DNA from 2 places in the Arthrobacter sp. P1_B9 genome. Region 1 is predicted to be linked to the other one. Evidence: riboswitches for the same ligand, from Rfam matches in the RefSeq annotation. Region 1 holds a riboswitch; the other holds the start of a gene.
What was found. A riboswitch is a leader RNA that binds a small molecule or an ion and turns the genes downstream of it on or off. The one in region 1 is predicted to bind glycine.
Positions count from the first base shown of each region.

Region 2: it holds a riboswitch for glycine, as region 1 does, so the genes downstream of both, gcvP (aminomethyl-transferring glycine dehydrogenase) here and gcvP (aminomethyl-transferring glycine dehydrogenase) in region 1, are expected to answer to the same signal.

Region 1 is NZ_JBFUAA010000009.1:165,655-170,071, forward strand. Features, by position in the region: gene gcvP (aminomethyl-transferring glycine dehydrogenase) at 1-2,517, opposite strand, end outside; glycine riboswitch at 2,570-2,677, opposite strand; glycine riboswitch at 2,679-2,776, opposite strand; partial or broken gene AC1D1A_RS14185 (short-chain dehydrogenase) at 2,920-3,096, opposite strand; gene AC1D1A_RS14190 (type I restriction endonuclease) at 3,175-4,263, shown strand.
Region 2 is NZ_JBFUAA010000017.1:2,592-7,008, reverse strand. Features, by position in the region: gene AC1D1A_RS18650 (MFS transporter) at 1-388, opposite strand, end outside; gene AC1D1A_RS18645 (TetR/AcrR family transcriptional regulator) at 456-995, shown strand; glycine riboswitch at 1,279-1,377, shown strand; glycine riboswitch at 1,379-1,493, shown strand; gene gcvP (aminomethyl-transferring glycine dehydrogenase) at 1,533-4,417, shown strand, end outside.

The sequences.
Region 1 (4,417 bases):
CGCCACGGGGAAGGACAGCGTGGGGGCGTGGAAGCCGAAGTCGATGAGGCGCTTGGCCACGTCCTCAGCGGTGACGCCGGTCCTGGCGGTCAGTTCCCGCAAATCCAGGATGCACTCGTGCGCCACCAGGCCGCTCTCCCCCGTGTAGAGCACCGGGAAGTGCTCATCCAGCCGGGATGCGATGTAGTTCGCCGCGAGCAGCGCGGACTTGGTGGCCTCGGTGAGGCCCTGGCCGCCCATCAACTTCACGTACGCCCAGGAGATCGGCAGCACACCGGCGGATCCGTAACGCGAAGCGGAGATGGCAACTCCCTTTCCCGGTTCGACCTTGTTCGCGTCCCCCGGCATGAACGGCGCCAGGTGGGCCTTTGCAGCAACCGGGCCAACGCCCGGTCCGCCGCCGCCGTGAGGGATGCAGAAGGTCTTGTGCAGGTTCAGGTGCGAAACGTCGCCGCCAAACTTGCCCGGCTGGGCCAGCCCGACGAGGGCGTTGAGGTTGGCGCCGTCGACGTAGACCTGGCCGCCGGCGGCGTGGATCGCGTCGCAGACCTCGCGGACGTCGGCGTCGTACACCCCGTGGGTGGACGGGTAGGTGATCATGATGCAGGACAGCGCGTCCTTGTTCGCCTCGATCTTCGCCTGAAGATCGGCGTGGTCGATCGTTCCGTCGGAGGCTGTGGCCACCACAACCACCTTCATGCCGGCGAGCACGGCCGAGGCCGCATTGGTGCCGTGGGCCGAGGCGGGGATCAGGCAGATGTTGCGCCGGGCGTCCCCGCGGGAGTGGTGGTAGCCGCGGATGGCCAGCAGGCCGGCGAGCTCGCCCTGGGATCCGGCGTTGGGCTGGATGGAGACCTGGTCGTAGCCCGTGATTTCGGCGAGGTCAGCTTCGAGGCCGCTGATGAGTTCCCGCCAGCCCTCGGTCTGGGAGTCCGGGGCGAACGGGTGGATGGAGGCGAATTCCGGCCAGGAGATCGCTTCCATCTCGGCCGTGGCGTTCAGCTTCATGGTGCAGGAGCCCAGCGGGATCATGGTGCGGTCCAGGGCGAGGTCGCGGTCCGAGAGCTTGCGGATGTAGCGCAGCAGCTGGGTTTCGGAGCGGTGCGTGTTGAACACCGGGTGCTGCAGGAAGTCGGAGGTGCGCAGCACCGTCTCGGGCAGTTCGAAGCCCTTGGCCTCCACCACCGGGCCGGCGCCAAAGGCGACGACCACCGCGGAGAGGACCTCCGGCGTCGTGGTTTCATCGACGGACACGCCAACTGTGTCCGCGTCGATGAGCCGCAGGTTGATGCCCCGGGCCTCGGCGGCGGCGATGACCTTGGCGGCCTTGCCGGGCACGCGGACCGCGAGGGTGTCGAAGAAGGAGTCGCTCACCAGTTCCCGGCCGACGATCTTCAGCGTGGCGGCAAGGGCGCGGGTGTTGTTGTGGACGGTCTGGGCGATCGCCTTCAGCCCGTCGGGGCCGTGGTAAACGGCGTAAAACGAGGACACGATGGCCAGCAGCGCCTGGGCGGTGCAGATGTTGGAGGTGGCCTTCTCACGGCGGATGTGCTGCTCGCGGGTCTGCAGGGCCAGGCGGTAGGCCGGGACACCGGCGTTGTCCTTGGAGACGCCGACGATGCGGCCGGGGAGCGTGCGTTCCATGCCCTCGCGCACCGCCATGTACGCGGCGTGCGGGCCGCCGAAGAACAGCGGCACGCCCAGGCGCTGGGTGGAGCCGACGGCGATATCCGCGCCCTGCTCGCCCGGAGGGGTGATCAGGGTCAGGGCAAGCAGATCCGCCGCCACGGTGACCAGTGCGCCGCGTTCTTTGGCCTCGGCGATCACGCCGGACTGATCCCACACCCGGCCGGAGACGCCCGGCTGCTGGAGGACGAGACCGTTGATGTCGCCGTCGGGCAGACCGGCGGAGAGGTCAGCGACCTGCACCTCGAAGCCCAGCGCTTCGGCGCGGCCCTTGACGATGGCAATGGTCTGCGGGAGGCAGTCGGCGTCGAGGACGGTCTTGGCCCCGGCAGCAGACTTGTTTTTGTTGGCGCGGCGCATGAGAAGCACAGCCTCGGCAACCGCGGTGGCCTCGTCCAGGAGGGACGCATTGGCGACCGGGAGCGCGGTGAGGTCCTGGACCATGGTCTGGAAGTTCAGCAGCGCCTCGAGGCGTCCCTGGGAGATTTCCGGCTGGTACGGGGTGTAGGCGGTGTACCAGGCGGGGGCTTCGAGGATGTTGCGGCGGATCACCGGCGGGGTGACGGTGTCGTAGTAGCCCTGGCCGATCATCTGCACGGCCGTCTTGTTCTTGGAGGCGAGCTTGCGCAGTTCGGCCAGCACCTGGACTTCGCTGAGGGGGCTGTCCAGGGTGAGGGGCTTTTCCTGGCGGATGGAATCGGGGACCGCGTTGTCAACGAGGCCATCAACGCTGTCGTAGCCGACGGCCTTGAGCATGGTGTCGATGTCGGCCTGGCGGCGGGCGCCGATGTGGCGGTCTGCGAAGGTGGACGGGGACGATTGAACCGTCATGAGAGGAACTCCATAATTCAGGTGGCATCAAGACGCCACGATGATTCGGGTTCCTCCCCGCTCTGTATTGGACCTGAGAGTTTCCGTTTTGCCCTGCTGATAGCAGCGCGCCACTTGCACCGTCGGTGAGCCCGGTTGCCCGGACTGCTTTCCAGAGTTGCCTTGCCGCGGCGGTACGTGGGCCTGAGAGATTCCTGGGGAGGATTTGCTCCTACGGCGCCTGCTGAACGTACCGGCAGGACTCTCCCGCCGCAGATCATAAGCTGTGCCACTGGTCGGTGACACAGCTCACAATTTATCCGGTTCCCGGGCAGGATGCAAAATTTATTTCAATTGAGTCGCTGTTCCCGCGGACGACGGCGGGACCTCCTGCCGCCGTCCGTTTGCGTTCGGCTCGCTCCCCTACAGCGCGGACCAGCCGCCGTCGGATGCGAGGATGGCGCCGTTGATGTTGGTGCCGTCGTCGCTGAGCAGGAAGGTGATGGACGCGGCGAGCTGCGCGGCGGTGGCGGGGGTGGGGACGGTGGCCTGCATCAGCGGGCCGAGGCGTTCGGCCGCGAGCTGGGATCCCCAGTGGGCCCCTCAAACGCAACTTTTCATCAAATTGGCACAGGCCTGCGCTACGGTGGGCAGCACTATCAATTCGTAGGGGGACAAATGGAGTTTGCAGAAAAACTTTCGGCTTTGGCAGCAAAGGTGCGCCAGCAGCGAGGTGTAATCCAGACAGAAGAGGCAACAAAGAATGCTTTTGTCATGCCTTTCATTTCCACAATCCTTGGCTATGACGTCTTCAATCCCCTGGAAGTGGTCCCGGAGTTCATCGCGGATGTGGGTCTCAAAAAGGGCGAGAAGATCGACTACGCGATCGTCAAGGACGGCGAAGTACAGATCCTGATCGAGTGCAAGAAGTCCTCGGAACCCGTGAAGATCGAGCACGCCTCTCAGCTTTTCCGGTACTTTGCCGTCACCAACGCCAGAATCGCCATCCTCACCAACGGCGAGGTGTACCAATTCTTCACGGACCTCGATGCCCCGAACCGCATGGATGCCAAGCCATTCCTGGTGCTCGACTTGAACGACATCGACGAATCCCTGATTCCGGAGCTGCAAAAACTGTCCAGGGACGTCTTTGATCTCGACTCGATCATCAGCGCGGCCGGCGAACTGAAATACATCGGCGAACTCAAGCGGACCCTGGCGGCACAATTCAAGGAGCCCGAGGACGAGTGGATCAAGTTCCTCACCGGTCGGGTGTATACGGGCCCCTACACCCAGAAGGTGCGTGAACAATTCACCGCTTTGGTGACCAAAGCGTCCAAACAGTTCCTGAACGATCAGGTGAACGAGCGGCTGAAGAAGGCCCTCGGCGCCCCGGCCTTTCCCCAAACTGACGACGCTGCCGCTTCCATCGTCACCAGCGCACCCGTGGCCGAAGCGGATCTGGCCGAGGCTGACGGCCTGGAAACAACGCTGGAGGAAATCGAGGGGTACCAGATCGTGCGGGCCATCGTTTGCAGCGAAGTCAAGCCCGCTCGCGTAGCGCAGAGGGATGCCAAATCGTATTTCGCGGTGCTGCTGGACGACAACAACCGCAAGCCGATCGCGCGACTGCACTTCAACCGCACCCAGAAGTACATCGGCATTTTCGACGACAACCGGGAGGAGACGCGGGTGCCGATTAGCTCGCTGGAAGAGATCTACGAGCACACCGAAGCACTCCGCGCGAGCGTAAAAAGCTACCTGTAAGCGCCGAAACTGGCGGCCCAGTCCAGCCATCTGATTTCACAGTCGGTACAGGCGGACGACGGCGGGACCTCCCACCGTCGTCCGCTGTCCTTAATAGCGCCCCCCTGCTGTGTTGCCGGACCCCGCAGTCACGCGTGGCCGGCTGCGGCCATCC
Region 2 (4,417 bases), on a different contig from region 1:
TGGCGCCGAAAAGGCCAAGCCCGGCGCGGCCGGCGATCAGCCATTCCGCACTCGGCGCGAACGCCGTCACGGCCGACACCGCGGCAAAGCCCGCGCTGCCCACGAACAGCAGCCGGCGCCGGCCGATCCTGTCGCCCAGGGAACCCATCGCGACCAGGAGTCCGGCCAGGACCAGGGGATAGGCATCGACGATCCAGAGCAGTTCGACGCCGGAGGCGGTCAGGCTGCTGGCGATGGCCGGCAGGGCGAACGTGAGCGCGGTGTTGTCCACGGCCACGAGCAGGACGGGGAACATCAGCAGGGCCAGCGCCACCCAGTCACGCCACGGTGCCCGGGGTCCGGTGGCCGCAGGAGTGCTGGTGGCTACGGTGATCGATGAAATGCTCATAAGGATAACTGTACCGTCTGGACGGTACAGTTAAGAAATGCGCGCGCGGACAGGCATGATGGGAGGCATGCCCAGGAAACCCGTCGCCCGCGAGGCCGTCCTCGATGCCTTCGAATCCCTGCTCATCGAAGTCGGTGAACGCGCCGCGACGCTGGACGCCGTCGCGCGCCGGGCCGGCGTCTCCAAGGGCGGCCTGCTCTACCATTTTCCGACCAAAGAGGCCATGATCGCGGTCCTGCTGGAACGGCTGGACCGGCTCCTGGCTGCCGATGTTGCGGCCATGGCGGCAGCCCCGGAAGGGGCGGCGGCGTACTTCATCAAGTCCTCGGTGTGGGCGGACACGCCCATGGACCGGGTCTTCGTGGCGGCCACGCGGCTCGCCGAGGTGGCGCACGGGGAAACCCTCCGCCGCTTCGCCGCCGGCCAGGCGAGCTGGCTGGAACTGCTGGCGGCCGACGTCGGGCCCGCCATGGCGAAGGCCGTCTTGTGCATGGGGGACGGGCTGTACTTCAACGCCATGCTGGCGCGGGGTCCCGGCGGGCCGCCGCCGGAAGTCGAGGCGGACGTCCAGAGCCTCCTGGCCGCCGTCGAGCGCCTGCGCGGCTGAAGCCCACACCCACACCCACCCCTACTCCCCGCCGACCCCCTACTCCCCGCCGACCCCCCTTACTCCCCGCCGAATTCGCCGGAAGCGTTCGAGTACGCCGGAAAGTTACGGCGACTCCGGGCGTTTCCGGCGAATTCGCGCCGCCGGATTCGCCGCCGGGTGGCTCGTGGCCCGTAACCTGGGTCCGCCGCCGGGAGGGAGTTTGCGGACGCGCGCCCGGCATAGGACAATGAGAGCTGTGACTGTTGTCACCCCCGATTGAACACCCAATTAAATACGCCTTTGATCTGCGGCGGGAGAGTCCTGCAAGTAGGTACAAGCAGGCGCCGTAGGAGCAAACCCTCCCCAGGAATCTCTCAGGCCCATGTACCGCCGCGGCAAGGCATCTCTGGAAAGTAGCAGGCGTGTCCCGGACATGCTGTGCTCACCGACGGTGCAAGCGGAGCCCTGAAACGCGGGCTGCGCGGAAACTCTCAGGTCCAATACAGAGCGGGGAGGAACCCGAATCAATGTGGCGTACCCTGCGCCGCCTGAGTTATGGAGTTCCTTGTGACTGTTACCCCAGCCTCCACGTCCTTCGTTGACCGGCATATCGGCGCGCGCCGCCAGGCCGACGTCGACGCCATGCTGAAGGCTGTCGGCTACGACACCGTCGACGCCCTGGTGGACACCGCCGTTCCGAAGGACATCCGCCAGGACGCCGACCTCGCGCTCGCCGCGGCCCTGAGCGAGGTCGAAGTCCTCGCCGAGCTGCGCAAGCTGGCGTCGAAGAACAAGACCGCCGTGCAGATGATCGGGCAGGGCTACTACGACACGCTCACCCCGCCGGTGATCCGCCGCAACATCCTCGAAGCCCCGGCCTGGTACACCGCGTACACGCCCTACCAGCCGGAGATCTCCCAGGGCCGGCTGGAGGCGCTGCTGAACTTCCAGACCATGGTCCAGGACCTGGTCGGCCTGCCGATCGCCAACGCCTCCCTGCTGGATGAAGCCACCGCCGTGGCCGAGGCCGTGCTGATGATGCGCCGCGCGAATAAGAACAAGACGGCGCACGACGGCAAGACCGTCCTCGACGCCGACTGCCTGCCCCAGACCATCGCGATCGTCAAGGGCCGCGCCGAGGCCCTCGGCTTCGAGGTCGAGGTCGCCGACCTCTCCAAGGGCCTGCCCGACGGCGTCATCAACGGCGTCGTCCTGCAGCAGCCGGGCGTCTCCGGCCGCGTGTTCGACCACACCGCCGTGATCGCCGACGCCAAGGAACGCGGCGCCCTCGTCACCGTCGCGGCAGATCTCCTCTCCCTGACCCTGATCACGTCCCCGGGCGAGCAGGGCGCTGACATCGCCGTCGGATCCGCCCAGCGCTTCGGCGTGCCGCTGTTCTTCGGCGGACCGCACGCTGCCTACATGGCCGTCCAGAAGGGGCTCGAGCGCTCCATGCCCGGCCGCCTCGTGGGTGTCTCCAAGGACAACGCCGGCGTTCCCGCCTACCGCCTGGCCCTGCAGACCCGCGAGCAGCATATCCGCCGCGAGAAAGCCACCTCCAACATCTGCACCGCCCAGGCCCTGCTGGCCATCGTGGCTTCCTTCTACGCCGTCTACCACGGCCCGGACGGGCTGAAGGCAATCGCCCAGTCGGTCCACGTCCACGCGAAGACCATCGCCGCCTCCCTGAAGGCCGCCGGCCTGGATGTGCTGCACACCTCCTTCTTCGACACCATCACCGTCTCCGTGCCGGGCCGGGCAGCTGAGATCATCGCGGCAGCCGACGCCAAGGGCGTCAACCTGCGCGCCATCGACGCCGACACCGTCGGCATCTCCGCCGACGAGGCCACGACGGTTGCCGTCGTCGCCGACGTCATAGCCGCGTTCGGCGCGTCCGTGACTGCCGCGGCTGCAGGCACGGACACTGCGTTCGGCCTGGACCCCGCCGTCGAGCGCACCTCCGACTACCTGCAGCACCCGGTGTTCAACACGCACCGTTCCGAGACCCAGTTGCTGCGCTACATCCGTCGCCTCTCGGACCGCGACCTTGCCCTGGACCGGACCATGATCCCGCTGGGCTCCTGCACCATGAAGCTGAACGCCACCGCCGAGATGGAGGCCATCTCCTGGCCGGAATTCGCCTCCATCCACCCGTTCGCCCCGGAATCCCAGACCGCCGGCTGGCGTGAACTGATCGAGGACCTCGAAGGCCAGCTGACCGAGATCACCGGCTACGACCAGGTCTCGATCCAGCCCAACGCCGGTTCCCAGGGCGAGCTCGCCGGGCTGCTGGCGATCCGCGGCTACCACCTCTCCCGCGGCGATGCCCAGCGCAATATCTGCCTGATCCCGGCCTCCGCGCACGGCACGAACGCGGCCTCGGCCGTGTTGGCCGGCATGAAGGTCGTGGTCGTGGCCACGGCTTCGGACGGCACGATCGACCACGCGGACCTGACCGCCAAGATCGAGCTGCACAAGGACGCGCTGTCCTGCATCATGATCACCTACCCGTCCACGCACGGGGTGTACGACGCCGATGTCCGCGAGGTATGCGACGCGGTCCACGCCGCCGGCGGCCAGGTCTACATCGACGGCGCCAACCTCAACGCCCTGGTCGGGCTGGCCCAGCCCGGCATGTTCGGCGGCGACGTCTCGCACCTGAACCTGCACAAGACTTTCTGCATCCCGCACGGCGGCGGCGGACCGGGCGTCGGCCCGGTCGCGGCCAAGGCGCACCTGGCCCCGTTCATGCCGGGCAACGCTGCTGATCCCGCCAACGGCGCCGACGGAACCCCGATCTCCGCCTCCCGCTACGGCTCGGCCGGCGTGCTGCCGATCTCCTGGGCCTACGTGAAGCTGATGGGCGGCCGCGGCCTCACCGAGGCGACCAAGTCCGCGCTGCTCGCGGCGAACTACATCGCGGCCCGCCTCAACGACTCCTTCCCGGTGCTCTACACCGGCGAAGGCGGCCTGGTGGCCCACGAGTGCATCCTGGACCTGCGCGAACTCACGGCCAAGACCGGCGTGACCGCCGAGGACGTGGCCAAGCGCCTGATCGACTACGGCTTCCACGCCCCCACCCTGGCGTTCCCGGTGGCCGGCACCCTGATGGTGGAGCCCACCGAATCCGAGGACCTGGGCGAGATCGACCGCTTCATCACGGCCATGGTCGCCATCCGCGCCGAGATCGACCAGGTGGCCAACGGCGATTTCACCGTGGGGCACAGCCCGCTGCGCAACGCCCCGCACACCGCCGCTGCCGTGATCAGCACCGACTGGACCCGCGAGTACCCGCGTGAGCAGGCCGTCTTCCCGGTCCACACGCTCAAGCAGGACAAGTACTTCCCGCCCGTCGGCCGCATCGACGGCGCAGCCGGGGACCGCAACCTGATCTGCTCGTGCCCTCCCCTCGAGGCCTTCGAAGAAGACACAGCAATCCA